3 regions of the Methylocystis sp. sgz306128 genome follow, and region 2 is predicted to be linked to each of the others. Evidence: riboswitches for the same ligand, from Rfam matches in the RefSeq annotation. Region 2 holds a riboswitch; each other region holds the start of a gene.
The links. A riboswitch is a leader RNA that binds a small molecule or an ion and turns the genes downstream of it on or off. The one in region 2 is predicted to bind thiamine pyrophosphate.

Region 1 (9,850 bases), on a different contig from region 2:
GTCATTCGTCCGCGCGAGGGACAAGCTCTGAAATGGGTTCTGGCAAGAGAGCTGCGGCAATTTGCCATGCCGCCCGCAGACGAACCTCTCATACCGCCGCTGATCGAGTTGCTTGCTTAAGCAGGCACCCTGAAACGGCTCAGGGGCATTCCTTCTGGACTTTGTCCCAGGCCTGCGCCAGTCCGTTCAGCGAATAGGTGTCTGTCGTGACGTGACCCTTCTCCGACGGCACTTTCACGACGAGCTTCGAGCCCTTGCGCATGGTGTCCAGCATCACGGTTTCTTCAGCGACATTCTTGACCCAGGCATAAGTGCCCTTGAGCAGCAGAGCGTAATGCGCCGTTCCAACCTCGGCGACGGCATCCTTGGCTTTTTCATTCACGGGGAAGCCCATGTCGAGCGAGATTTCGTTCTTCACGCCGGCGCTTGGCCGCCGGGAAATGAACATGAAAGCGGGATTGCGCTGCAAATTGGCCGGCTGGCGGTCCTTAGGCTGGCTCAACGCATAACAGACCTTGGTCTTGCCCGTCACGGACTGATAGGCGCCCCAGTCTCCGTAAGTTCCGACGAGCAATGGCTTATCCGCCTTTGCCGCAGCGGCTTTCTTTGCTTCCTCCGCCTTTTTGGCTTCCTCGAGTTTTTTCTTCTTGAGCAATTCAGCCTTTGTCGGCTGCGCCATTGCGGATACCGGAAGAACACAGGTCAGGCCGACACAAACCAAGCCGGCCGAAAGTACGAGGGAAGTGATGCGAATCATGAGCCGAACCTATGTCATTTTGATGCTTATTGTTTATCGTCTTGTAGCCAAGGATCAACAGTGAATTGAGACAAATTTCAGACCGAGGCTTGAAGAATCATCCATTTATCCTTTAAAACCTTTTTCAGGGCCAACGCCAGCCCGTCGGCCGCGGCAGTTGACGCAGACTGACGGAACTGATCAAAGATTTACCCTGCTGGCCCGGAACTGGCCGGAACATGAATTCCCAACGTTGTTGCTTCCCGCTTCAACACAAAAGATTGGTTCGCTGCCAACATCCATGAATGCGCGTGAACAAAACGATTTAATTCTGGCGGTTGCCGAACGTCGCGACAAAGCGGCGTTCACAAGTCTATTTGACTATTTCGCGCCACGCCTCATCTCCTACCTGCAACGGCTTGGCTCGGATCAGGGCATGGCCGAAGAAATCACGCAGGATGTGATGCGTTCGCTCTGGCTGAAAAGCGACCAGTTCGACCCGGCCAAATCCTCGGTCGCGACCTGGATCTACCGCATCGCCCGCAACCGGCGCATTGATGGCCTGCGCCGCAACCGGATGGAATTTGTCGACCCGCAGGATTATGCCTTCGATCAGGAGAGCGAAGACCCCACGCCGCACGAGGCGCTGGACACATGGCAGCGCGAGCAACTCACCCGGCAGGCCCTTTCGGCTTTAAACCCGGATCAGCGCGAACTGATCGATCTTGCATTCTATCAGGATATGTCCCACGCGCAGATCGCCGAAAAAACCGGCCTGCCGCTTGGTACGGTCAAATCCCGCATCCGCCTCGCCTTCACGCGTCTGCGGCTCCAGCTGAAAGAGCTCGGACTGGACGAATGAACCCTCCGGGCCAATTGGTCGCGGCGCACGCGCCTTATCCAGCTTGCCATTTACTGCGGCAAACGCCATATTCAGCCTATCCGAGGGGAGCCTGAAAGGGCTGAGAGGTGGGAAACCACGACCCTTGAACCTGAACTGGGTCATGCCAGCGGAGGGACAGGATCAAGCGGCCAGCCTGCCCCGGTTTTTTTGCGGCCGCATTGCGCCCTGCAAAGGGCATTTGAGACAAGGGCTCACATTGACTGCACAATCTCGCTCACAAGGGAACAGAGCACCTCGCTACAAGGCGCTGCTCCCATGCTGATCAGAATTTTGGGCGCCGGAGTCGCCGGACTTTGCGCCGCATTGGCCTTTGCCGAACGCGGTACGGATGTTGAAATTGTCGAACGGCGCGGCGCGGCCGGCTCGGGCTGCTCGCATTACGCCGGCGGAATGCTGGCGCCCTGGTGCGAACTGGAAAGCGCAGAGCCTCTTGTTGAAACATTCGGCGTCGAATCCATGGCCTTCTGGCAGAGACATTTTGGCCCGCTGCCCGTCAACGGCTCGCTGGTGGTGGCCCAGCCGCGCGACCTGCCGGATCTTCGGCGCTTCTCGCGCCGCACGCACCATTTTGAATGGGTGGATGGCGGCAGAATCGACGCTCTGGAACCTGACCTCGCCGGACGCTTCGATCAGGCCTTGTTCTTCAAAGAGGAATCGCATCTCGACCCGCGCCAGACCATGGCGAAAATGACAAAAAAACTGACGCAGATGGGCGTTGCGTTCCGGTTCAACACTGAAGCCGGCGATGTGACGGACGAAGCGGATTTCACAATCGACTGCCGCGGTCTGGCCGCCCGCGATATCCTGACAGACCTGCGCCCGGTCAAGGGCGAGATGCTGCTGTTGCGCACCGCCGAAATTAGCCTTGCACGGCCGGTACGCATGCTGCATCCGCGCATTCCGGTTTATATCGTGCCGCGCGAAGATCATATTTTCATGGTTGGCGCGACAATGGTTGAAAACAACGAGCGCGGGCGCGTCACGGCGCGAGGCATCGGCGAACTGCTCAACGCCGCCTATGCCCTGCATCCGGCCTTTGGCGAAGCGGAAATCGTCGAACTGGGCGCGGACCTGCGTCCGGCTTTCGCCGATCACCTGCCGCGTCTGCGCCAGCGCGGGCGCACGCTCTGCATCAACGGACTCTACCGGCATGGTTTTCTGCTGGCCCCGGCTATGGCAGAGCGTGCCGCGAAGATTATTCTGGACGGCGCCCATTTCCCCGAGGTGTGTGATGAAGCTTGAGATCAACGGCGAGATTCAGGAAACCTCAGCCACCAATCTGGCCGAGCTCGTCGCGGGACTGGACTTTGGCGAAGTGCCCGTCGCAACAGCTCGCAATGGTGCTTTCGTCCGGGCGGCAGACCGGGCGGCCACGCAACTTGCCCCCGACGACAAAATCGAAATTCTCGTACCAAGACAAGGCGGCTGATATGGATGAACCTTTTTCGTTATACGGTGTTGAATTACCTTCACGCCTGATGCTGGGAACTTCGCAATATCCCTCGCCCGCCATTCTGGCAGACAGTATCAAGGCCAGCGGCACGGGAGTCGTTACGGTTTCGTTGCGCCGCGAAATGGGCAGCGGCAGGGCCGGCGCCGATTTCTGGGCACTGATCAAGGCGCAGAACGTGCGCATTCTCCCCAATACGGCGGGATGCTACACTGTAAAGGATGCCGTCACCACCGCGCAGATGGCGCGGGAAGTGTTCGATACCAACTGGATCAAGCTGGAAGTCATCGGCGAGGAAGATACGTTGCAGCCGGATGTTTTCGGATTGGTTGAAGCAGCGCGCATTCTCTCAGAAGATGGCTTTGCGGTATTTCCATACATGACGGAAGATCTCGTCGTGGCGGAGAAATTGCTGCGGGCCGGATGCGAAGTGCTGATGCCCTGGGGCGCGCCGATAGGTTCGGGGCGCGGACTGAACAACCCCTACGGACTGCGCTCGCTCCGGGCACATTTCCCCGAAATTCCGCTCATTATCGACGCCGGGCTGGGGGCGCCCTCACAGGCCGCACAGGCCATGGAAATGGGCTATGACGGCATATTGCTCAATACAGCCGTGGCCAAATCGGGCAACCCCGTGCTGATGGCCGGCGCCTTCGCCCGGGCGATCGAGGCCGGACGCGCCGCGCGCCGCGCCGACATGATCGAACCGCGGGACATGGCCGCACCCTCAACCCCCGTCATCGGACGCGCTTTTACCTGAGACCATCATGCTTGATCCCTTCTATCTTATCGTCGACTCTTCGGTCTGGTTGCGCCGCCTGCTGCCGCTTGGCGTCAGACTGGTGCAACTACGTGCCAAAAATCTTGATGAGGCCACGTTGCGCCGGGAAATTGCCGAGGCGCGCGACCTCTGCCGCACGTATGGCGCACAGCTTGTCGTCAACGACTACTGGCGCGAGGCTATCGATCTGGGCTGCGATTATATCCATCTCGGGCAGGAAGATCTCGATACGGCAGATATCGGAGCCATTCGCAAGGCGGGCATCAAGATTGGCATATCCACTCATGACGACGCCGAACTGACGCGGGCGCTGTCGTTCTCGCCGGATTATGTTGCTCTTGGGCCGATTTACCCGACCATTCTCAAAGCCATGCGCTGGGCACCGCAGGGCCTTGAAAAGATCACGGCCTGGAAGAAACGCATCGGCGATATTCCGCTTGTGGCGATCGGCGGCTTCTCCGTCGAACGCGCAGCCGGAGCTTTCGCGGCCGGGGCGGATATCGTTTCGGTTGTCACGGATGTCACGCTCAATGCTGATCCGGAAGCGCGGGTACGGCAATGGATCGACGCGACGCGCCCGGGTTCGGACGGCGTCCGTTAAGGCGCAGGGCCAGACGCGGGCGTCCTATCCCGCATCGGCCAAAATCATGTCCGCCGCCTTGGCCGCCGCCATGATGGTGGGGGCATTGGTATTGCCGGAGATCACCGAAGGAAAGATCGAGGCATCGACAACACGCAGGCCAGACAAGCCATGCACCCTCAGGCGCGGGTCGACAACGGCGGTTTTCGGGTCCGGCCCCATGCGGCAGGTGCCGCAAGCATGGTAGACCGTGCCGGAACGGGCGCGAAAATCCGCAATAATATCCTCGTCGGAGGTTACTTTCGGTCCCGGCGCCAGTTCTTCGGCGATAATCTGAGCAAAAGCGGGCTGGGCGGCAATCTTGCGCAAGAGTTTCACACCTTCCAGCATGTCGCGCATGTCGTGATCGGTGCCAAAGGCATTGGCGTGAATCGCCGGGGCTGCATATGGATTTGGCGAAGTGATCAGAATCGAGCCGCGGCTGGTCTGCTTGCAGGTGGACAGGCCGATGTTGAAGCCCGGAAACGGATCCGGCGAGAGCAGCGGCCGCGTGCCGGAGAGCGCGCCATAGGTGGAAATAGTCTGGAAATAAAGCTGGATGTTCGGGCGATCAAGCTCAGGCCGCGTCTTGACGAAGCCCCCGGCCTGATTGAGGCTGAGCGACAGCGGCCCGCTGCCAAAGGCCAGAAATTGCAGCCCTGCCGCCAATTTGCCCCACCACGGCCCGAGAGTCTGGTTCAGCGTCGGCACTTTGGCGCGATAGGTATAATTAATGCCGAGGTGATCCTGCAGATAATAGCCGCAGGCGGGCGAATCCTGCCGCACCTCGATGCCCAGACCCTGCAGGAGGCTGGCCGGGCCGATGCCGGAGAGTTGCAGCAGCTGGGGCGAATTGACCGCGCCGCCGCAGACAATCACTTCGCGGCTGGCGAAAAGATTCTGCCTCTGGCCGCCATGCTCCACCTCGATGCCGCTGGCGCGCCGCCCTTCAAACAGCAGACGCAGCGCCTGCGTCTCGCGCAACAGCCGCACATTGGCGCGCTTCAGGGCCGGATAGAGAAAGGCCTTGGCCGCCGACATGCGCCAGCCGCCCTTGGTGTTGATCTGATAAATACCGACGCCCTCCTGCACGGCGCCGTTAAAATCCCGGTTGCGGGAATAGCCCAGTTGCTCGCCGGCCTTCAGGAATGTTTCTGCCAGCGGATGCAATTGCCGGCTGACATCGGAAATGTGCACGTCGCCGCCTTTGGCGCGCCAATCATCCGCTCCGGCCTCATTGTCCTCGATCGCCTTGAAATAGGGCAGACAATCGACAAAACCCCAGCCCGTATTGCCCTCCGCCGCCCAATCGTCATAATCGCGTGCATCCCCCCTGATCCAGACCATGGCATTGAGCGAGGAAGAACCGCCGATAACCTTGCCGCGCGGCCAATAGTCGGAGCGCCCGCCAAAGCCGGGATCAGGCTGCGTCTTGTAGCCCCAGTTGAGGGTCTTGTCATAGAAGGTCTTGCCATAGCCAAGCGGCACCTGCACCCAGAATCGCCGGTCAGTGCCGCCCGCTTCGATCACGGCGACACTGAATTTGCCATTGCGAGAAAGACGCTCGGCCAGCACGCAGCCCGCCGAACCCGCCCCGACGATGATGTAATCAAATGTGGTGTTTGTGGTCATGGTGCAATCAGATTGAGCAATATCACAATTCGGCCGGGAAGCCGGGCGCACGCAGATCGGTCTTGAGAGCGTCCTCAAGCAGCTTCACCACCTGACTTGACCAGGCGTCGCCGCCATAGGCTGAGCGCGCACGGATGAAGGTCTGTTCGGTCATGCCGGCCAGATCGAGCGGTACGCCGAATTCCCGGCCAAAGCCCAGCGCGAAGCCCAGATCCTTGCACGCAAGATCCATGGTGAAATTGATGTTGTAGCTGCCGTTGAGAATAACCTGTCCTTCGGTTTCGAACACGAAACTATTGCCCGAACTGGCCTGAATGACATGAAACGCGGTCGCGAGATCAAGCCCGCCTTTCTTGGCCAGCATCAGCGCCTCGCCGGTCGCCACCAGATGAATGAAGGCCAGCATATTGGTGATGACCTTGATCAGCGCTGCTTTGCCCAGCGGCCCGACATGGAATATCCGCCCGCCCATGGCTTGAAGCGCGGGCTTGTGCTGCTCGAAAATGGCAGCCTCGCCGCCGGCAATGACCGTGATCTGGCCTGAGGCGGCCAGATGCACACCCCCTGTTACCGGGCACTCCAGCACGTTCACGCCCTTTTCCTGCGCCAGAGCCGCCATTCTGGCGATCTCCTCGGAGGAATTGGTGCTCATTTCGATCCAGGTGCCGCCCTTTTTCAAGCCGGCGAGAATGCCGCGCGGCCCGGTCAGCACGGCCTGGGAGACCTTGGGCGAGGGCAGGCAGGTAATGACGGCATCCACCTTTTCCGCGACGCCCTTCGCGTCCTCGGCCCAGTGCGCGCCTTTTGATAACAGATTTTCCGCATTGGCGCGGTTGATGTCGGTGATCGTGACATCAAAGCCTTCACGCAGCAGGCTGCCCGCGAGATTGGCGCCCAGATGGCCAAGGCCGATAAAACCATATTTCATTGATCTCTCCCCAGATCTAGTTTGGCGGATTCAGCGGACGGAAGGTCGGCACCAGATGCAGGGCCTGACCGGTATACGGATGGGCCAGCGCCACATCCTCGTTGAGTTCAACACCCAGTCCCGGCTCATCCGGCACAATGACATAGCCATCTTCCCAGCGGATGGGCTTTTTAAGCAATTCGCCATGAAAGCCGCCCCATTGCTCGATGCTCTCCAGAATGAGGAAATTCGGGATGCAGGCCGAAAGCTGGATATTGGCCGCGCCCTCGATAGGCCCGCAATAGAGATGCGGCGCCACCTGCGCATAATGCGTCTCGGCCATGCCGGCGACTTTCTTGGCTTCCAATATGCCGCCCACACGGCCCAGCGCCATTTGCAGGATGGAAGCCGCGCCCGTCTGCAACAGCCGGGCAAATTCATATTTTGTCGTCAGCCGCTCGCCTGCCGCGATCGGAATCGTGGTCTGGCGGGCGACTTTGGCCATTTCCTCTGGCATTTCCGGCGGCACGGGCTCCTCGAACCATAAAGGATCATAGGCTTCCAGCTTCCGGGCCAGACGGATCGCGCCCGATGTGGTGAACTGGCCATGCGTGCCAAACAGCAGATCGCATTTGGTGCCCACCGCTGCGCGGATCTTCTTGCAGAAGGCTTCGGAAACTTCGAGCTTTTCCAGCGAGGGCTGGCGCGGATCAAAGGTGGAATAGGCCCCGGCAGGATCAAATTTAACCGCCGTAAATCCCTGACGCATATAATCGACAGCGCGCTCGGCCGCAGCATCGGCATCGCGGTAGACCGGCGAATCGCTATAGGCGTGCCCTTCCTCGATGCTGGGATAAATATAGGTATAGGAGCGAAGGCGCTCATGCACCTTGCCCCCCAGAAGCGCATGTACGGGCTTGTTCAGCGCCTTGCCGACAATGTCCCAGAGGGCGCATTCAATGCCCGAAAGCACGCCGAGGAGCGAAATATCAGGGCGTTGCGAATAGCCCCGCCCATAGACATTGCGCCAGATTGTCTCGATCTGGAACGGATCGGCGCCCAGCACGTGATGCTCGAACACATCCTCGATCATGGCGCCGATCGCCTTCGGGCCGAAGCTCGCCGTGTAAACTTCGCCGATGCCGGTAATGCCGTTATCCGTGGTCAGTTTTACGAAAATAAAATAACGCCCGCCGTGATAGGGCGGCGGATTGCCAACGATGAAGGTTTTGAGGTCTTTGATTTTCATGAAAAATCCCCGCTGCGCACCGCGAGATTAGAGCGGGGAAAAAACCATCGCACAAGAGGCTGCAGCCTGTTGGTCCATGATCTAATTCTGGCGGCATGGCCGAATTTTTAGATAGTTTAGAAATTGCGCACAAAGCCGGCAGCAGAACTTGCCGGTCGCGGCAAAAGAGGCTCCCGAGGCCTGACTCACATTGTCAGAAAAGCCGCCGGCAAAATTTTCCACCGCAAGCAATCGACCGCTAAAGGCGAGAAAAAACCATCTGCATCATGTCATTCAGGAAAGATGGTAGCGGGAGAGGGACTTGAACCCCCGACCCCAGGATTATGATTCCCGTGCTCTAGCCAGCTGAGCTATCCCGCCACGGCGACAAGCGCCTCGCCCGGCTCATGGCCGGGCTGGAGGCGATATAGGCGAGGCGCGCGGTCTCTGTCAAGGATGACGCGCTTCCCTCACGCAATAAATTAGAGACCCAGCAGTTTTTTTGCCTCACGCCGAAAGGCGTCGGCGAGTTCGGGCCGATCCAGCGCAAAAGCGACATTGGCTGCCAGAAAGCCAATCTTCGAACCTGTGTCGAAGGTGCGGCCATCAAAGCGCACGCCATGAAAGCTCTGGCTTTTTGACAGGTGCTTCATGCCGTCGGTAAGCTGAATCTCGCCCCCCGCGCCCTTTTCGACGCGTTCCAGAATGCCGAAGATTTCCGGCCCGAGAATGTAGCGCCCGGAGATGATCTGGTTGGATGGAGCGGTACCCTGCGGCGGCTTTTCCACCATGCCGGTGATTTCGAACGAATGGCCGTAGTCCTTGCCCATGGCCACGACGCCATATTGATGCGTCTCGCTCATCGGTACTTCCTCGACAGCGATGATATTGCCGCCGTGGCGCTCATAGGCCTCGATGCACTGGGCGAGGCAGCGGCTTTTGCGCGCGCCATTGGCCTGAGTGATCATATCGGGCAGCAGTACCGCGAAGGGCTCGTCGCCGATGATATCGCGCGCGCACCACACCGCATGGCCAAGACCGAGCGGCGCCTGCTGACGGGTGAAGCTGGTGGCGCCCGCCGCCGGCAGATCGGCCATCAGCGCGGCATAATCCTTGTCTTTCCCGCGCTTCTTCAGCGTGTCCTCAAGCTCATAGGCCATGTCGAAATGATCCTCGATCACGCCCTTGTTGCGGCCGGTAACAAAGACAAAATGTTCGATGCCCGCCTCGCGGGCCTCATCCACCACATGCTGCAGCACAGGGCGGTCGACCACTGTCATCATTTCCTTCGGCACCGATTTGGTTGCCGGCAGAAAGCGGGTGCCAAGCCCCGCAACAGGAAAGACCGCTTTTCGAATGCGCTTTTGCATGAGAGATTCCATCAGAGAAAGTGTTTGCGCGCTGTCCTTGAGACCGAGGCCTTCCGGACTTTGTATTACTGCACATTAATATCTATGGGTTAACAAGGATGAAAGCGAAATGAACAGGCATGGCATGGGGGCAGAATGACGATTCTAGTTACGGGCGGCGCGGGATATATCGGCTCTCATATGATACTCGCGCTGCTTGACGCCGGAGAACGCGTCATCACGC
Region 2 (9,850 bases):
GCGATCGTCCGGGCGCGCACCTTCATCGCACAGGCCATCGCAGCGGGTGCGGACGTGCGCACCGGCCACGGCCACGGCCCGCTCAACCACGGCTTCGCGCCGCAGACGATGCATAAATTCTCTATCCCGAGCGATTGAGCTGCGCTCTGCATGAGCCCGCCTGCGCGACCGTGCAAAGCGGCCGCGCGGGACACGCATTCAGGCTGCGCGCGGCTGGCCCTTTTCCAGAACCACATAAAGCGCAAAGGCCGCGATCAGCGAAGGCAATGTCGCGCCCCAGTCAGGCAGAAACCGCAAGAAGCCCTGATAGACGCCAAACCCCGCAACCCAGGCGATTATGGCCGGCCAGACGAGCAGAGGCACGCGCGCCAGATCCGTGGGGCGGCGGAAATGCGCCAGCACGACCGCAAATAGCGGCACGAAAACCGAGCTGATCAGATAGAGAAAATCGGTATATTTGCTCAGAAAGTCCGAGAAATTGGCGATGGGAAGATAAAGCGCCAGAGCCGTGCCAAGCAGCGCCAGCGCCGGGCCAAGACCCCGCACCGGCAGCGGCGTTGCCAGACCATGCCCCGAGACGGCCGCCGAATAGAGATCGGAATAGCCATTGTCCATCTCATCCACCAGAATGAGCGCCAGCGCGCCAGCGCCAACCGGCAGGAGCGTGATCGCCGCCATCATCTCCGCGCCGGGATTGAGCGCCGCGAGCAGAACGCCAAGCGCAAAGCACCAGCCATTGGCCAGTCCGTAGCCCAGCGCCGTGCCGGCAAAGGCGCGCCCCGGCGCCCGGGCAAAGCGCGTATAATCCGAGACCAGCGGCGCCCATGAAACCGGCATGGCGATCACGAGGTCAATGGCCGCGGCAAAGCTCATCGAGCCATCGCCGGGCTTGAACACATTGTCCCATCCGGCAGAAAAACCGGCACGCAATGTCTGAACGGTCAGCCAGGCCAGAGCCAGAACCATCAGGCTCACGCCGATGCCGCGAATGAACTTGCGCACGAAGCCCGTCATCGCCAGCGCCAGCAAGCCGGCCAGCACCAGCCCTACAATGATCGTCAGCGCCGCCGCCGGAATCTGAACGCCGCCCGCGCCCAGCACGGCATGAAGGCCGTCACGCATGACAATAATTTCAAACAGCGCCCAGCCGATGAGCTGCAAAATATTGAGCATGATCGGCAGAAACGCCAGAGACCGGCCCAGTGTCGGGCGGATAAGCCCTGCACTGGAGAGCCCCGTTGCCGCGCCGAGGCGCCCGATCGCGCCAAGAAAAGCCGCACCCAGCACCGAACCGACGATGATCGCGGCAAAAGCCTGCGGCGCGCTCAGGCCCGGCAGCAGCGACGCCCCCGCCAGCATGACCAGCAGGCCGACACCAAGCGAGCCCCAGAGACTGGCATAGTCGAAAAGATCGAGCACGCGCTGCGCCTGCGGCACAGGATTAAGCGATTGATTGCGTTCAGACATGTCTACCCCCATTTATGGGGACATGACGAACGGATTCAGCGTCATAATGTGGGCGCTTCCCTCCGCTGGCATGACCCAGATCAGGTTCTGCGGGTCGAGGACTTGCATCCTCTCTCAGCCGGCACACCGGCACCCCGAGCTATCGGTACAGATTTCACCACGGATTTATCTTGTCAAGATCGAAAGCTTTTCCACATTATGGAAAAGGGAGTGGCGCGATATTCTTGAGACTGCCGCGCCGACATTGTATCAACGCCCCAAGAATGACGATTTAAGTCAAGAACAACAATTAAAGGAGTGACCTATGGCCAGCATGGTGCAGTTGGGCGGTTTGAGCGTCCATCAAGAGCTCAAAACCTTCATCGAAGCGGAAGCCCTGCCCGGCACAGGCATTTCACCCCAGCAATTCTGGAGCGGCCTGGATGCTTTCATCAACAAGCTTGCACCAAAAAATCGGGCGCTATTGGCAAAACGCGACGAGTTACAGGCAAAAATCGACGCCTTTGAGCGTGAAAACCGCGGCAAGCCGCGTGATCCGGCTAAAATCCGCGAATTCCTGACCTCAATCGGCTATCTCGTGCCGGAAGGGCCGGATTTTTCGGTCGAGACCACAAATGTCGACGATGAAATCGCCGTGGTGGGCGGCCCGCAGCTGGTTGTGCCGGTGATGAATGCCCGCTATGCGCTCAATGCCGCAAATGCCCGCTGGGGCTCCCTCTATGATGCGCTCTACGGCACAGACGCCATTCCGGGCGAGCACAAGCCGGGCTACGACGCCGAACGCGGGGCCAAAGTCATCGCATGGGCGCGCAATTTTCTCGATTCCATCGCGCCGCTGACATCGGGTTCCCATGCCGATGCAACGCTCTATGCAATTGAGGGTGACGCGCTTGTCGTGCAGCAGGGTGCCGCCCGCGCCGCACTGAAAAATCCGGCCCTGTTCGCCGGATGGCTCGGCGCGAAGGAGACGCCCTCCTCCGTGCTGCTGCGCCACAACGGCCTGCATGTGGAGATCGTCGTCAACGCCGCTTCGCCCATCGGTAAGACCGACAAGGCCGGCGTGGCCGATGTGCGGCTTGAGGCTGCCCTGACCGCCATCATGGATGGCGAGGATTCGGTGGCCGCCGTCGATGCCGCCGACAAGGTGGTGGTCTATCGCCACTGGCTGGGCCTGATGAAGGGCGACCTCAAGGATACGTTTGAAAAGGGCGGCAAGACCCTGACCCGTACCCTCAACCCCGACCGCACCTTCGAGGCGCCCGGCGGCAGGCTCACCGTCAAGGGCCGCGCGCTGATGCTCAACCGCAATGTCGGACATCTGATGACGACGCCCGCCGCCTATGACAATCAGGGCCATGAAGTGCCGGAGGGTCTGCTCGATGCCTTTATCTCTTCCGCCATCGCCATTCATGATCTGAAAAAATCCGCAGGGTCGTTGCTGCGCAATTCGGTGAAAGGCTCGATCTATATCGTCAAGCCGAAGATGCACGGGCCGGACGAGGTGGCCTTCGCCTGCGAGGCCTTCTCGGAGGTCGAAGCGGCTCTGGGCCTGCCCGCCAACACGATCAAGATCGGCATCATGGACGAGGAGCGCCGCACCTCGGCCAACCTCAAGGAATGTATCCGCGCCGCCAAAAGCCGCGTGTTCTTCATCAATACCGGCTTTCTCGACCGCACCGGCGATGAAATCCACACCGCGATGGAGGCCGGCCCCGTGGTGCGCAAAGCCGCGATCAAAGGCACGGAATGGATCAAGACATACGAGGAGCGCAATGTCGCCATCGGTCTTGCCTGCGGCCTGAAGGGCAAGGCGCAGATCGGCAAGGGCATGTGGGCCATGCCCGATCTCATGGCCGCAATGCTCGAACAGAAGGGCGCCCATCTCGACGCAGGCGCCAATACATCCTGGGTGCCCTCACCCACCGCCGCGACCTTGCATGTCACGCATTACCACAAGACCGACGTCACCGCGCGCCAGAACGAGCTTTCGGGGCGGCCGGTACCCCCGCTCGACTCCCTGCTGGTGCTGCCGCTTGCGCGCGACATCAACTGGACACCGGAAGACATCCGGCAGGAGCTTGACAACAATGCCCAGGGTATCCTCGGCTATGTCGTGCGCTGGATCGATCAGGGCGTCGGCTGCTCGAAAGTGCCGGACATTTACGACGTGGCGCTGATGGAAGACCGGGCCACCTGCCGCATTTCCAGCCAGCACATGGCCAACTGGCTGCACCACGGCGTTGTCAGCAAGGACGAAGCCATGGAGGCGATGAAGCGCATGGCCAAGGTCGTCGACCGGCAGAACGCGGGCGATCCGCTCTACCAGCCAATGGCCCCGGCCTATGACGGCATTGCCTTTCAGGCTGCCTGCGATCTGGTGTTCAAGGGGCGCGAGCAGCCATCGGGCTATACGGAGCCGGTGCTGCACAAGCGCCGCCTCGAGAAAAAGGCGGCGGGCTGAGAGCTTCTTTCGTCATTGCGAGCGCAGCGCAGCAATCCAGTGCTCTGGATTGCCGCGTTGGCTGCGCCTTCTCGCAATGACGGAGCGGCTCATTCGCAAGATTAATGCCGCGCAAATCTCACACGATTCCCGCGCTGGTGCCGCTGACGGCGGGACGCTCCTGCCCCTTGCGGTGCCGATACCCCGACAGGCGATACACGCCGACCGGGTCGATCGCGCCGCCCGAATTCTGCCGGGCACGGGCCAGAATGGGCGAAACATCCGTGAGATAAGCCTTTTTCAGTTCAAGATGGGCGCCAAGCGCATCATTGGCTTCCTGCGCCGCCGCCAGCGCCACGCGGTCCACCAGCAGAGCCTGCGCATAGGCCCGCTGCACCTCGATAGCCGATTGCATCAGGCTCTCGATCGGGTCGGTGACATTATGCGATTGATCGAGCATATAGGCCGGATTAAAACCCTTGGCGTGATGATGCGCCGCATCGACCAGTTCGTTGAAGACCAGAAACAGCCGGAAGGGCTCGACGGAACCCGCATCGAGATCGTCATCGCCATATTTTGAATCGTTGAAATGGAAACCGGCCAGTTTCTCGAAGCGCACCAACCTCGCGACGATCTGCTCAATATTGACATTAGGTGCATGATGGCCAAGATCGACAAGGCATTTGGCCTTGGGTCCAAGTTCCTGCGCCGCCAGAAAGCTGGAACCCCAATCCGAGATCACCGTCGAATAGAAGGCCGGTTCGAACATCTTATGCTCAAGAAACACCTGCCAGTCGGCGGGCAGGCCGGCATAAACCTCATGCATGGCGGCCAGATAGCGGTCGAAAGCCTTTGTCAGGCTGGACTGACCGGCAAAATTCGAGCCGTCGCCCACCCAGACGGTGAGCGCTTTCGAGCCAAGCTGCTGGCCAAGCCGGATACATTCGAGATTATGCGCCACGGCCTGCGCCCGCACGGCGGCATCTGCGTTGGACAGCGAACCGAATTTGTAGGAATGCGGCTGTCCCGGCTGATCCTGAAAGGTGTTCGAATTGACAGCATCGAAACCCAGCCCCTTGGCTGCGGCCTTTTCCTTAAGTTCGGCGACATCCTCAACCTTGTCCCATGGAAAATGCAGCGATATGGCGGGCGTGGCGCGCGTCAGTTGCTGGATGGTGCCGCAATCATCGAGCTTGTCGAAGATGTGGCGCGGCTCGCCCAGCCCCGGAAAGCGGGCGAACCGGGTGCCGCCCGTACCCACGCCCCACGAGGGAATGGCAACGCCGAAGGCCGTCACCTTGGCCGCGATGTCGTCCACATCTATGGAACGGCGCTCCAGCTGCCGGGACAACGCCGCATAATCTTCGTCAAGATGCGACTGCGCTTTGGAATTCTGTTCGGCGATAAAGCCGTTATCGATCAGATAGGTCATGTGAACACCTTTAAAAGAAGGGCGCGCGCCCCTCACCCTAACCCTCTCCCCGCATGCGGAGAGAGGGAACTCCTTCTCCCTTTGGGAGACGGGCGGGATGAAAGATCACCGCGTGAAAGACTGGGCATTGCCCGCATCGACATTGAGGATATTTCCGGTGGATTTGGCCGACAGGTCGGAGGCGAAGAAATAAATGCCCTCGGCAATATCCTCCGGAAAGACCGAAAGCTTCAGCATGGAGCGCTGACGATAGACCTCTTCAAGATTATCCTCCGAAACCTTGTTGGAGGCCGCGCGCTGCTGGCGCCACTCGCCCTGCCAGATCTTTGAACCGCGCAGCACCGCATCCGGATTGACCGTATTGACGCGAATGCCATGCGCCGCGCCTTCCAGCGCCAGGCAGCGGGCAAGATGAATTTCGGCCGCCTTGGCCGCACAATAGGCCGAGGCGCCGGCAGATGCCGCCAGTCCGTTCTTCGAGGCGACAAACACCACATTGCCGCCGGCCTTCTGGCGCTGGAACAGCCGGAACGCCTCGCGCGAGACAAGGAAATAGCCGGTGGCGAGAATGTCGATATTCTTCTGCCACAGCGCGAGGCTCGTATCTTCCACCGGCGAGGCCGACGCTATTCCGGCGTTGGAGACGACAATATCAAGCCCGCCGAAAGCGAGCACTGCCTCATGGAAGGAGCGGGCGACAGCATCCTCGCTGGTGACGTCCAGCAGCGTGCCGCGCACATTATCCCTGCCGAATTTCTTGCCGAAGCCCTGCACGGCATTTTCAAGCGAGGCGCCATCAATATCGGCCAGCACCACGCAGGCTCCTTCGGAAAGCAGGCGCGCGGCTGTCGCCTGACCGATGCCGCCCGCGCCGCCGGTGATATAGGCCACGCGCCCGGCGAGGGATTTCGGCCTTGGCATGCGCTGCAGTTTCGCCTCTTCGAGCAGCCAATATTCGATGTCGAAAGCTTCCTGCTCCGGCAGGCCGACATAGCTTGAAACGCCGGACGCGCCGCGCATCACATTGATCGCGTTGATATAGAATTCGGATGCGATACGCGCCGTCGCCTTATCCTTGGCAAAAGAGATCATTCCAACGCCGGGAACAAGATAAATCACGGCATTGGGGTCGCGCATGGCCGGGGAATTGGAGTGCTTGCACCGCCCATAATAGGCGGCATAGCCAGCCGCATAATCAGCAATGAGCGCATCGAGCTGGTCGAGCACGGCATCAATATTGCCCGCAGCCGGATCAAAGGGAACCACCAGCGGGCAGATTTTGGTGCGCAGGAAATGATCCGGGCAGGAGGTGCCAAGCGGGGCAAGAGCGGCCAACGCATTGGAATTGACAAATTCCAGCACTTCCGGCGCATCGGTGAAATGACCGACCTTGCGCTCATGCGCCGAGATGCGTCCGCGGATGGCAGGAAGCAGCCGGCCGGCAACAGCGGCGCGGGCCTCGGCGCTCAGCGAGGACACTTTCGCGCCGCCGAAGGAGGGCTTTTTCTCGTTGGCAGCCAGCCAGTCTGCCGCCTTCTGGATGATGCGCAACGTCATCTCGTAGCAGGCCTTGGACGTCGACGCCCATGTGAACAGGCCGTGGCCGCCCAGAACGACGCCAACATATTCAGGATGCGCCGACGCCATTTCACCGAGTTTCAGGCCAAGATCGAACCCCGGACGCTGCCAGGGCAAAAAACCCATTTCGCCGCCGAAGATTTCACGCGTCAGCTGCTCGGCGTTTTTCGAGGCGGCAATGGCAATCACGGCATCGGCATGGACATGATCAACATGCTTGTGCGGAACAAAACCATGCAGGGCCGTGTCGATGGAGGTGGCGCGCGGATTGAGATTGAAGGTGCAATGATTAAACAGCCCGACCATCTCGTCCTCATGGGCCAGCCCGCGATAGAGCCCCTTCAGACTGTTGAGCTTGTCCATGTAAAGAGTGGAAAAGCCATCGAGCTTCATCGAGCCGATGTCGCCGCCCGAGCCCTTGACCCAGAGCACCTCGGTCATGGCCTTGGTGAGCGGGTCAGCCATCATGATTTTGGCGGATGTATTGCCACCGCCGAAATTGGTAATACGCAGATCGCTGCCGAGCAGGTTGGAGCGGTAGAGCAGCAATTCTGGCTCATCAAGCGTTGCCGCGACGGAATCTTGCCACAGATTGGGAATTTGCTGATCAGACATTGCGCATTCACTCCTTTAAGACGCTGTGACCATAAGAGCGCAAATAATCATCGTCAATCAATTTCAATCATATTGCATCGCAATATTTTGCTGCAACGCGATATTTCGCTCAATTCAATAATCATGATTGACAGCCATGATCTATTTTGACTAATTTTGATCAATAGGGAGCAAGACATGCACGAACGGGAAAGATGGCAGATCATCCAGTCCCTGCTTCACGAGCGCGGCCTCGTGCAGGTGATTGACGTGTGCGAGGCCACGGGCGCATCGCCCGCCTCGGTGCGCCGGGATTTCGCCAAGCTCGCCGATCAGGGCCTTGGCCGCCGCATTCACGGCGGGCTGGAGGCCATTCGCAACCCGGCCAATATCAATGGCGATCAGGCCGCGCTGACCACACGCTCATTCGAGTCGAGTCAGGGGCAGAATCTCGCGGCCAAGCGCGCCATAGCCCAGGCCGCCGTCGATCTGTGCGAGGACGGCGAGGCCATTATCATCAACGGCGGCACCACCACCTATCAGATGGGTGCGTTCCTGCGCCCCCGCAGGCTGAAGATCCTCACCAATTCCTATCCGCTGGCAGAGATGCTCATTCACGAGAGCCAGTGCCGTGTCGCCCTGCCCGGCGGCGAAGTCTACCGCGAGCAGAAGCTCATCGTCTCGCCCTTCGACGACGATGCCATACAGCATTATTCGGCCAGCCGGATGTTCATGAGCGCCATTTCCGTCGGCCCGCTGGGGCTGGTTGAGGGCGACCCGCTGATCGCCCGCGCCGAAGCCAAGATGCTCAAGCGCGCCGACAAGCTCTATGTGCTGGCGGACGGCTCCAAATTCGAGCCGCGCGGCTCGCTGGTGGTCTGCCCGCTTTCGCGCATTGATACGCTGATCACCGACCCGTCGGCACCGCCGGAGGCGCTGGACATGCTGCGCGCCGCCGGCGTGCGGGTGATCGTCTGTCAGATCAAGGATTTCGTAGGCGCCTCATCCGCGGCATGAAGCGCGGCGAGGATCATAACGAGAAAAGCCCGCAATCCTGCGGGTTGATAAAAGGGAGAGAAAAATGATTTCACGTCGTACAGTTCTGCAATTGATGGGCGGCACCGCCCTTGCGGCGGGCACCGCCTCGCCGCTCATGGCCGCCGACAAGGTCCGCATCGCCCTTGTCGTCAAGGCGCTTGGCATCGGCTTCTTCGACGCCGTGCGCGACGGCGGTCTTGAAGCCGCCAAGGAACTCGGCAATGTCGAGGTGATCTACACCGGCCCGACAAAGACCACCGCCGAAGAGCAGATCGCCGTCATCGATTCGCTGATCGCGCAGAAGGTCGATGCCATCGCCATCTCCGCCAATGATCAGGACGCGCTGGTGCCGGTGTGCAAGAAGGCCATGCAGCGCGGCATCAAGGTGATTTCCTTTGACTCCGGCGTTGCAGCGGGCGGCCGCATCATGCATCTCAACCCGTCCAACAATGCCTTGATCGGCGCAAAATGCGTGCAGATGATGGCCAAGACCCTGCATAACGAAGGCGAAGTCGCCATTCTTTCGGCCACCTCCACCGCCACGAACCAGAATATCTGGATCGAGGAAATGAAGAAGGAATGGGCCAAGCCCGAATATGCCAAGATGAAGCTCGTCACCACGGTCTATGGCGACGACATGGCCGACAAGTCCTACCGCGAGACTCAGGGCCTCCTCAAGGCCTATCCCAACCTCAAGGGCATCATCGCGCCGACCTCGGTGGGCATTGTCGCGGCTGCCAAGGCTGTGGCTGACGCCGGCCTCACCGGCAAGGTCTATGTCACCGGCCTCGGCCTGCCGTCCGAAATGAAGGGCGCCGTCCTGGCGGGCGTCACCGACACTTTCGCCATCTGGAACCCGATTGACCTCGGATATTCCGCCATCACCATCGCGGCGGAGCTTGTTTCCGGCAAGGCCACCGGCGCACCGGGCTCGACCATCCATGTCGGCCGCATGGGCGATATCAAGATCGGCGAAGACGGCTCCGCCGCCATGGCCGATCCCTACACGTTCGACAAGTCGAATATCGAGAAATTCGCCAAGATCTTCTGATCCGGTGATCAGAGGCGCGCGGCACCACGCCGCCTGAACCGTCATGGCCGGGCCTCGCCCGGCCATCCAGAACTCCCTGCAGAACCGCTTGCGCGGTAACAGAGCCTCCTCCCCTTGCCCGCGCATCGCCGTGCCGGACGCGGCGGCGTGTTCTGCAGGCTTTTTCGATATTGAGCGCGATGACCAGAACCAATTCAGAATCTGCCATTCTCAGGCTTGAACATGTCTCCAAGCGCTTTCCCGGCGTACG
Region 3 (9,850 bases), on a different contig from region 2:
GGCCATCTCCGATAGGCCGCAAGTCATCGCCAATGCGGGTCATCTGGTCAAGGCGGCACGCCTGCTTAACGTGCCGATGCTGTTTACCGAGCAAAACCCGCTAAAATTGGGCCAGACAATAAGCGAGCTTGAAGCCACCCCGGACCGGTGCTTTGGCAAGATGACATTCGATGCCGGGCGCACGGCTGGCTTTCTTGACCTGATTGCGCCGCAGGCCCAGATCATCATTGCCGGTTGTGAAGCGCATGTCTGCGTGCTGCAAACGGCCATTGGCCTGATGAGCGCAGGCCGCCACGTCTTTATTGCCGGTGATGCCACCGGCTCGCGCCGGTCTGAAAGCAAAAGCGCCGCGCTCAACCGGCTGGAAAGGCATGGCGCGGAAATCGTCACCACCGAAATGGTGCTGTTCGAATGGCTGACCAGCGCGGAACACCCGCATTTTCGCGAAATTGTCGCTCTGATCAAATAAGCCGGCGGCGCGGGAATTGCCCAACCGCCGCCTCTCATTTTCCCCGTCGGCCGTGTCAATGATGCAAGTGACGGCACTCAGGCCTTATTCTGCAGCCGGCACATAAAGCTCGCCGCCCTGCTCCAGAAATTCGCGCGATTTATCCTGCATTCCCGCCATGGCTTCCGCCTCCTTGCGCAGATCCTGCGTGATTTTCATCGAACAGAATTTGGGTCCGCACATCGAGCAGAAATGCGCCACCTTATGCGCATCCTTCGGCAGGGTTGCATCATGGAAGGCGCGCGCCGTGTCGGGATCGAGCGAAAGATTAAACTGATCTTCCCAGCGGAAATCGAAGCGCGCGCGGCTCAGCGCATCGTCGCGCAACTGTGCTGCCGGATGGCCCTTGGCAAGGTCCGCGGCATGGGCGGCAATGCGATAGGTGATGACGCCGGTCTTGACGTCGTCGCGGTCCGGCAGGCCGAGATGCTCCTTCGGCGTGACATAGCAGAGCATAGCGCAGCCAAACCAGCCGATCATCGCCGCGCCGATACCCGAGGTGATATGATCATAGCCGGGTGCAATATCCGTCGTTAACGGTCCGAGCGTGTAGAACGGCGCTTCGCCACATTCGCGAAGCTGCTTTTCCATATTGATCTTGATCTTGTGCATCGGCACATGGCCGGGCCCCTCGATCATCACCTGACAGCCCTTGGCCCATGCGCGCTGCGTGAGTTCGCCCAGAGTTTCCAGCTCGGCGAACTGGGCCGCGTCATTGGCGTCGGCGATCGAGCCGGGACGCAGACCGTCGCCCAGCGAGAAGGAGACGTCATACTGGCGCATGATGTCGCAGATCTCGTCAAAATGCTCATAGAGGAAGCTTTCGCGGTGATGCGCAAGGCACCAGCGCGCCATCATCGAACCGCCGCGCGAGACAATGCCGGTCACGCGCCGGGCCGTCAGCGGCACATAAGCGAGGCGCACACCGGCATGGATGGTGAAATAATCGACGCCCTGCTCTGCCTGCTCGATGAGCGTGTCCTTGAACACCTCCCAGGTCAGCTTTACAGGATCGCCGCCCACCTTTTCCAGCGCCTGATAGATCGGCACGGTGCCGATCGGAACCGGCGAATTGCGCATGATCCAGGAACGGATATTGTGGATGTTGCGGCCCGTGGAGAGATCCATCACGGTATCCGCGCCCCAGCGCGTTGCCCAGACCATCTTTTCGACTTCTTCCGCCACGCCGGAGGTGACTGCCGAATTGCCGATATTGGCATTGACCTTGACCAGAAAATTCCGGCCGATCGCCATTGGCTCCAGTTCGGGATGGTTGATATTGGCGGGAATGATCGCCCGCCCCCGCGCCACTTCCTCGCGCACAAATTCCGGCGTGACAAAATCGGGGATAGACGCGCCAAAATTCTCGCCATCGGCGAGACGCGCTGCTGCTTCCGCATGCGCGCACTCGCGGGCAAGATTCTCGCGCTGTGCGACATAGATCATTTCAGGGGTGATGATGCCGGCGCGGGCAAATTCATATTGCGTGACCATCTGGCCCTCGCGGCCGCGGTAGATCGGGCGCTTGGCCGGGCAAGCCTCAACCAGCTTGTCTTCCGGCAGATCGCCGTTGTCCTCGGGGCGTACGGCGCGCCCTTCAATCACGTCGAAGCCGCGCGCCGCAATCCACGCGCCCCGCACCTGCCGCAAACCGGCGCGCAGATCTATGGCGGCATCCGTTTCCGTATAGGCGCCGGAAGCATCATAGACGCGGACGGGCGGTTCATTCGGATCGCTCAGGGTGATTTCACGGAATGGCACCTTGATGTCGGGGTAAGCGGCACTCGCCGCATAAACCTTGCGTGAGCCTTCAATAGGGCCGGTTGTGACTGCATCCTGCGACGCCAGCAACGGATTGGAAACAGATTTCGTCATGATTTTCCTCGCTATCGGGTTTTCCGGCGCGAGAGAAAGGAAATTTCAGCCTTCAGCCAAACGATCCAGTCCCTTCGCCGGCATGACCCGGATCAGGTTCAAAGGGTCCGGCTTAACGCCATCTCAGCCCAAAAAGGACACCCCTCGGATAGAGCCATCTTTAATGGATCGCGCGCTCAGGTCAAGACAGGAAAGACCGCGCCGACAGTCCGGATTTTTCTCGCCTTTCGGCGCATCAGCGGTTACATCCCAAGCCCGGGGGATTGACGATGACACGATTGCAGGCTGATTTTCTGCTGCTTCTGACTGCACTTATATGGGGCGCGGCGTTTGTGGCGCAAAAAAGCGGCAATGCCGTCATCGGCCCGCTGACCTTCGTCGGCATGCGATTTTTTCTCTCCGGCATCGTCATGCTGCCGCTGATCCGGCGCGAGGCGCGCAAGTCCCTGCCCGCAATGAGCCGGCAGGATATGGGGCTTGCCGTCCTGATTGGCTTGTGCCTGTTTTCTGGCGCTAGCCTGCAGCAGCTCGGCATGGTCACCACCAGCGCCACCAATGGCGGCTTTCTCACCGCGCTCTATGTCGCTTTCGTGCCGTTTCTGGTCTGGATAATTGACCGCAGGCGCCCGCGTACGACAGTGCTTCTGGCTGTCGTCATTTCACTGACGGGAGCCTGGCTGCTCGCCGGCGGCGCGCCGCACGGCTTTGCCATCGGCGATCTCTATGTCGTGCTGGCCGATATTGCCTGGGCTTTGGCCATAGCGCTTGTGCCGATTTTCCTTCACCGGACGCACAGGCCGTTTTTCCTGAGCTTCGCACAATATTTTATCACTGCGGCGCTGGGGCTGGCATGCGGCTTGTGGCTGGAGCCCCAGAGCTGGCAAGGGCTTGTCGCCGCCGCGCCGGCCATTCTCTATGCCGGGCTCATTTCGGGGGGCATAGCCTATACATTGCAGATTGTCGGGCAAAAACACGCCCCGCCCGCTGAGGCCGCGCTGATTTTGTCGCTGGAAAGCGTCTTTGCTGCTTTGGCCGGCGCCATCCTGCTGGACGAACGCCTGAGCCTGACCGCACAACTGGGCTGCGGCCTCATTCTAGCGGGCGTGGTGCTGGCAGAGATCGGCCCCGGACTATGGAATGCCCTGCCCCGCCGGCAAAAGGGCGGAGCAGGCTAGTTCTGCTCGCGGCGCTTAAACCCGGTGATCATGGCCTTAACCAGATTTTCCCGGTGACGCAGGCTGGCGATAATGACCCCGCAGACATGCAGAACCACAAGCACGACCATGCCATGCGCGAAAAAACTGTGCAGGTTTTCAACCCAGTCCACGCCAAAATACGTGTCGGTCGTCATCATCCAGCCCGTGAGGGCCGTGGCCAGCATCGAGATCAGCAGAACAACGATCATCGCTCCGCCGGCGGGATTATGGCCAATATAGCGGGCCTCCCTGCCCCGGGCCATGTCGGCCAGATAGCCGAATACAGCGGCCGGTGAGCGGACAAATGCCGAGAAACGCGCGTGACGCGTGCCAAAAAATCCCCAGACAATGCGGACGCTTATCAGCGCCGCCGCCGTATAGCCCGCCCATTGATGGGGATTTTCAAGAATGCGGGCCGTGAACCATGCGACGATGAAGCTCGTCACCAGACTCCAATGAAACAGCCGCACCACCGGATCCCAGACGCGCGTCATGCCAGCAGGCTGGCGCGCGTCGGGTGATCTGTCGTCCTGGCTGTTACTTCTCGCCGGCTTCGGCATTGTCGAGCTTTTCCAGAGTTTCGGCATTGTAGGCGGAATTGACTTTCTTGCCAGCCTTATCAACGGCATAAACTTCATAGCAGCCGTTCTCGACCTTGATGCGGCGCACTGTCAGGCCCTCCGCCTTAAGCTGCGCCTCAAGCGTCGCCTTTGGCTTGAAACTGGATGCGGGCGCCTTACTGCAGGAGCCAGCCGCAAAGGCCGGGGTGGCGACAAGAAGAGCAAGAGCGGAAACAGCAAAGAGGCGATGCATTGGCATACTCCAAATCAGTTGCGCGCAGTCAGCCAAAAATCGCCGAAAGCACGAAATTATTTTATCTTCGCGACCAAAACCGGCCACGAGCGCAACGATGTCGCGGGACTATGGCCAAAAAATGAACGAATGCTGGCCAAATCAGGGTAAAAACAAAATTGAGATAGATAAAAATACCGATGCTCATTCTGCATTCTGTTAAGTGTATGCCGTGCAAACTCCTCGAAGAAACGTATTCGCGGTTCATGGCTGGCTCTCGCTCATGGCGGGCTGGATTTCGCTAATGATCAGATCTTTTGATTTTGATTAAGGACAAACAGCATAGAACTGATTTAAATGCGTCAGGCAAAATCCCGGCGCACTGGCCGGACGGAAAAGCGGCGACGCCATGAATCGTGCATTCAAAACGGATAAGGAACAAGCCGCACCCACTCCTGCTGCGTCGGGACAGCGCGAGATTGAAATAAAGCTGACCGGAGACCCCGGCATCATTCATGACCTGTTGAAGCCTCAAGGCTTTGCCGGCACGACACTTGACTGGCATGCACAGAACCAGCGCAGCATCTACTTCGACACTGCCGACGATGCACTTGAGCAGGCAGGCATGTGCCTTCGCGTGCGGCAAAACGGCACGCGCCATCGCATGACACTGAAATGGCACGACGACGGCGCCATTTTCAGCCGCGGGGAAGCAGAGGCCGAACTGACCGGCCCAACGCCCGACCCCATGCGCCTTGGCGCGCGGCTTGCCGCGATGGTTGCCCGCACCACTGCCGGAAAGCCGCTTGTCCCGCGCTTCAAAACGCGCATCCGCCGCCGCACCGCCGACATCATCACGCCCGCTGCGCGGCTGGAAATTGCGCTGGACGAAGGCGAAATTCTGGCGAACGGACACAGTGAGCCGGTAAATGAATGCGAAATCGAACTGAAATCGGGCGCGGCCAGCGAGCTCTATGAACTGGCGCTGCAACTCATCCATGCCGGGCTTCGCCTTTCCTTCGAACAGAAATCAGAGCGCGGCTACCGGCTTGCCCGCAATGCCCATCCGGCCGAATTGCGCAGCGTTTATCCGCAGTTGCGTCCTGATATGAAGGCACGGGAGCTGATCAGTCTGATTATCGCCATGAATCTTCAGCAATTCTGCGGCAACTGGCCAGCGCTGCTGATCGCGGACCGCCCGGAATCCATTCATCTGATGCGCGTGGCCCTGCGCCGCCTTCGTGCTCAACTGGGCCTGTTCCGCAAAATTCTGCCAAAAAGTGATCTTGCTCCCCTGCTTGACGAGGCAAGACGCATTGCGACAGTTCTTGGTGAAGCACGCGATTACGATGTCTTTTACGAAATGCTGGATAAGGGAAATTCCGAAAAGCTGTCAGGCACGCAACCGCTCGAAGACCTGCGCAGCCGCTCGGCTGCGGCCCGGCAGGAAGCTCATGCCCGGGCAAGAGACGCGATCCTTGCACCGAGAACCTCGGAATTTGTCGTGATGATGCAGGCATTCGCCACGCGATCCGACCGGATCAAGCATCCCCTCCCCAAAAAACTGCGTGATTTGGACCAGACTGTTACGTCCTTCGCCGAGCAGGCGTTGGAGCGCCTCGACAAGCGGCTGCGCAAAAAGGGAAAAAGTCTGCTCAAGCTTTCCCCCACAGAACGGCATGAAACGCGCATAGCCCTCAAGCACCTGCGTTATGCCGCCGAATTATTCGCCAGCCTGTTCGAACGCACCGAAACCATTAATCCTTTCAGGGCCTGCCTTGAACATCTGCAGGACAGCCTTGGCGCCTATAATGATTTCATCCGGGCGCAGGAACTGACCAGCGCCCTGCAACCGCGGACTGCCGCGGCGCGCGCGCGCACCAGCCGGATCATTATGAAATTGTCGGGAATGGAAAAGGGAGATTCCGATCACGGCCTTGAGAAAGCCTGGAAGGCCTATCGCAAGGCGCCGAGATTCTGGAAAGAGTAAAAACCAGGCGGGAATAGCTGCACCTGGCAGAAATTCCCGCCTGCACGAGCGCTCTAGGACGATTTAATCGCGATTTTCTTTTCGTTCTTGAGGGCTTCGGCGGCCTTGGGGAGAATAACCGTCAAAATACCCTTGGCAAAGGAAGCCTCGATCTTGTCGGCGTCAACATTATTGGGCAAGGCAAATGCGCGCGTGAAAGAGCCGTAGCGGCGCTCGGACAGGTAATAATCCTTGTCCTTTTCCTGCCTTTCCTCCTTTTTTTCGCCGCGGATGGTCAGCGTCCCATTGGCAACTTTGATGTCGACATTTTTCTCATCCATGCCCGGCAACTCTGCCGTGATCTCGTAATTCTTGTCCCGTTCCACAAGATCCACGGCAAGCGAAAGCCCGGCTGTCATATCCTTGGGCCAATCGGTTTCTATCTCGAAAGCCGGCCCGGCAAATGGCAAGCGCCAGGATCCGAAGCCAAACCTGTCAAATACCTCGTCGATTTCATGACGCAAGCTTTCAAAATTCGGCCAGCCATTGGATCTCATGACAGGCGGAACGGATTTCTCGGTCTTGACCGGTAATTTTCTTGCTGTCTCAGCCATGTGACGAACTCCTTGCTAATCCCGTTGTAAAGATTCAGCTTCAAAGTCAGCGCCCTTGCCGCCTGCCACGCTGCCGCGCCATAAGCATGCAAAACAGGGGCGATGAGTGCAGATTATCTCGCATAAATTGCAGGCTTTTGCGTTGACGGTGATCAACTCTGCTCAGAAGCTGCGGAAGCGGAACATCCCCGAGGCTATTCCAGAAAATTGCGAGCATAACGGCAGAAAAGGCAGAAAATAGTCAGATACGCCCTTGAATTTTGAACGAGCCGGGCGCATATGAAGCGCGTCGGCCGGCGAGAGCCGCCGATAATGCCCTCCTTGGGCGTTTCCTCCCTAGACTTGGCCGCCCATGACAACATGGGTGGCTTTTTTTTGCCCGAAGCAGCGTGCGCGGCAGGGCGCCGCAAAATCGGCCAGCCTGTAACGCGCAAACTATTCGCCACGGACCAAAGATCAGCTTGATGGTTGACGTGAAGAAAAATTATGGCAAAATCGCGAAAAATAACCTGAGGATGTTCGGGTGCGGGTTGGGTAAAATTAACCTAAATTGTTGAATTCTATTGCATTTGACTGTCAATATGGTTACTGGTTCGATTCAAGGCTCACGAAAAAGCCGCAATTTTATTGAAATCTTAATTCAGTTTTGACTGATATGGTATTGACGATTACATCAGCAGGGAATTTTTTGGCACACCGGGTCATAAAAAATAGCAAGAAACACAATTTAAACCTTAGTTATTAACGCGAATATCATTTTTGCGACCTTACTAATGGACGTGGCTTTTAGAATGTGATGTAGATTGCGGGAGATCGGCGGAACAGAAAGTTTTTTGGTGCTTTTAAGAGTGATCGGAAGAATTTCTCGATCTTGATTAGTCCAGTTTGTATTTCGGCTTCATTACAGGCCTTTTACCCTGATAACTTTTTAAATGTTTGTATTTTTAAGGAGATTAAAATGAACAAGATGATTAAGCTCGTCGGCAATTTCGGCAAGGATGAGTCCGGCGCAGCCCTCGTTGAATATACCGTGCTCCTTGGCATCCTGCTGGTGGCTGTGATCGTCACCATCGTTGCAGTCGGCGGCTGGATCTCCAGCAAGTGGACTGCTCTGAATGCCGCTCTGACCTAAAAATCAACAAGTTCCGATCTGGCGTGCGCAGCCCAGTGCGGGTCTGAACACAGGTTGAAGACGCAGATCAAACTTCGTCGGGGCCAGTCGGAAGTTTGCGAAATTGATGCACCGCTCCTTACGAGGGGCGGTTTTTTTATTGGCGCAAGCTCCTCCAACCAGCAGGCCCAGCGCGGGTGTAAACCTGTCCGCAGCGCAAATGCCGCGCCGAATCTTCACCATTGCCAAAATCCGCGCACCCGCGTTAAAGTGTTAATAAATTATTAACAAACGGCAGGTTGGGCCAGACAGGCCTGCTTGCCGAAACGGGGCGGAGAGCGGCGATGGTGGCCAATGTCATGCGTATCATGGCGGGCTTGGGGTTTTTTCTGGCGTGCTTCGGCGCGAATGCCGGAACAAGCCAGATGCGCACGATGCGGGCAAGTTTCGCCAGTGTCGGCAGCGCCACGTCGATTCCCTATGGCTGGATCGATTTTTGCAGCCGCCGGCCAAGTGAATGCTCGCAGGCAGTCCTGCCGCCAAAATCCATCGCCCTGACCACCCAAACCATGGTTGAACTTGATCGCATCAACCGAAAGGTGAACCATTTCATCAAGCCGATGAGCAATATAGAACATTGGGGTACCTATCTCGACCATTGGGATTATCCGACGGACGGCAAAGGGGATTGCAAGATCTACGCGCTTTACAAGCGCAAGCTGCTCATAGAGCGCGGCTTTCCACGGCAGGCCCTGCTGATGACCATCGTTCGCGATCTGAATGGCAATGGCCACACCATCCTCACGGTCAAGACCGATGACGGTGATCTTATCCTCGATAATCTCGTTGATTTCATCCGGCCGTGGGATGAGACGGGCTACACATTTATCAAGCGCCAGTCTCAGGAAAATCCGAACGTCTGGCTTTCGCTTGGCGATGTTGTCGGTAAGCGTTCATATCAGGCGGCCAATTAGTCTCGCTCCGACGGCGGCACTGCGCTGGGATAAGTGGCGGAGTAAGGATACACCCGATACCGTATCGGCTGAACAGGGTTCCGATTTACGGATTTCCGAGCACGGCAATATCATATAACGCTAATGGAAGACACAATTTCGGCATAATCACGGCCATATTCCAAATGATGTCTGTCTTTCGATGGCCTTCGGCTATCCGCTTACGGGGTTCGCTTGTCTTACAGTCTAACAGACCGGGAACTGGCCTTCCCCGGCGAACATGCCGACAGATATCAGACGCTGGCAGTCGTTGCGACCTTGGCGCATTTCCTCATCTGGACTGCCGGATCGCTGATTTTCGTAACTAACCTTCATTTCGACACCATTGAAATCGTCTACTGGAGTCGCGAATGGCTGCTGGGCTACGGCAAGCATCCGTTGCTGGCGCCCTGGATTTTCAGACTTGCCGCCGGCTGGGGGCCATATCCGATTGTCAATCTGCTTGTGCTGGCGCAGATCTGCGTGTCTGCAACAGCCTATTTCATCTGGAAAAGCGCCCGCCTGTTCCTGCCGGCACAAATGGCGGCGTTTGCCGTGCTCGCTTACCTCTGCGCGCCGCAAGCCAATTATTATTCCATCCAGATCAATCACAATGCGCTGCTAATGCCCTTCTGGGCGGCTAGCCTCTACGCCGGGATGCTTTTTCTCCAACGTCAGGATATCCGGTCTGGCGCATATGCCGGATTTGCTGCCGGCCTGGCCATGCTGCTTAAATATGAAGCCATATTGCTGCTCATATCGCTTGTCATTGTCGCCATCATCCATACCGAAA

Region 1: linked by a shared signal. The riboswitch ahead of thiO (glycine oxidase ThiO) and the one ahead of AC0N03_RS15205 (purine-cytosine permease family protein) in region 2 are both predicted to bind thiamine pyrophosphate.
Region 3: linked by a shared signal. The riboswitch ahead of thiC (phosphomethylpyrimidine synthase ThiC) and the one ahead of AC0N03_RS15205 (purine-cytosine permease family protein) in region 2 are both predicted to bind thiamine pyrophosphate.

The regions. Positions count from the first base shown of each region.
Region 1 covers NZ_JBVYWO010000005.1:7,977-17,826, reverse strand. Annotated here, with positions in the region: gene AC0N03_RS09700 ((deoxy)nucleoside triphosphate pyrophosphohydrolase) at 1-120, shown strand, start outside; gene AC0N03_RS09695 (invasion associated locus B family protein) at 140-757, opposite strand; gene AC0N03_RS09690 (sigma-70 family RNA polymerase sigma factor) at 1,038-1,598, shown strand; TPP riboswitch at 1,672-1,773, shown strand; gene thiO (glycine oxidase ThiO) at 1,896-2,882, shown strand; gene thiS (sulfur carrier protein ThiS) at 2,872-3,069, shown strand; gene AC0N03_RS09675 (thiazole synthase) at 3,071-3,850, shown strand; gene AC0N03_RS09670 (thiamine phosphate synthase) at 3,855-4,472, shown strand; gene AC0N03_RS09665 (GMC family oxidoreductase) at 4,497-6,122, opposite strand; gene AC0N03_RS09660 (NAD(P)-dependent oxidoreductase) at 6,145-7,050, opposite strand; gene AC0N03_RS09655 (mandelate racemase/muconate lactonizing enzyme family protein) at 7,067-8,278, opposite strand; tRNA gene AC0N03_RS09650 (tRNA-Met) at 8,562-8,638, opposite strand; gene AC0N03_RS09645 (UTP--glucose-1-phosphate uridylyltransferase) at 8,740-9,627, opposite strand; gene galE (UDP-glucose 4-epimerase GalE) at 9,763-9,850, shown strand, end outside.
Region 2 covers NZ_JBVYWO010000013.1:42,620-52,469, reverse strand. Annotated here, with positions in the region: gene thiD (bifunctional hydroxymethylpyrimidine kinase/phosphomethylpyrimidine kinase) at 1-138, shown strand, start outside; gene AC0N03_RS15205 (purine-cytosine permease family protein) at 199-1,467, opposite strand; TPP riboswitch at 1,508-1,614, opposite strand; gene AC0N03_RS15200 (malate synthase G) at 1,772-3,928, shown strand; gene rhaI (L-rhamnose catabolism isomerase) at 4,047-5,339, opposite strand; gene AC0N03_RS15190 (bifunctional rhamnulose-1-phosphate aldolase/short-chain dehydrogenase) at 5,445-7,532, opposite strand; gene AC0N03_RS15185 (DeoR/GlpR family DNA-binding transcription regulator) at 7,710-8,528, shown strand; gene rhaS (rhamnose ABC transporter substrate-binding protein) at 8,593-9,600, shown strand; gene AC0N03_RS15175 (sugar ABC transporter ATP-binding protein) at 9,780-9,850, shown strand, end outside.
Region 3 covers NZ_JBVYWO010000003.1:261,524-271,373, forward strand. Annotated here, with positions in the region: gene AC0N03_RS07355 (isochorismatase family protein) at 1-469, shown strand, start outside; gene thiC (phosphomethylpyrimidine synthase ThiC) at 554-2,383, opposite strand; TPP riboswitch at 2,435-2,538, opposite strand; gene AC0N03_RS07365 (DMT family transporter) at 2,653-3,558, shown strand; gene AC0N03_RS07370 (cytochrome b/b6 domain-containing protein) at 3,555-4,073, opposite strand; gene AC0N03_RS07375 (PepSY domain-containing protein) at 4,117-4,392, opposite strand; gene AC0N03_RS07380 (CYTH and CHAD domain-containing protein) at 4,781-6,361, shown strand; gene AC0N03_RS07385 (Hsp20/alpha crystallin family protein) at 6,415-6,954, opposite strand; gene AC0N03_RS07390 (Flp family type IVb pilin) at 7,913-8,086, shown strand; gene AC0N03_RS07395 (transglutaminase-like cysteine peptidase) at 8,491-9,039, shown strand; gene AC0N03_RS07400 (glycosyltransferase family 39 protein) at 9,253-9,850, shown strand, end outside.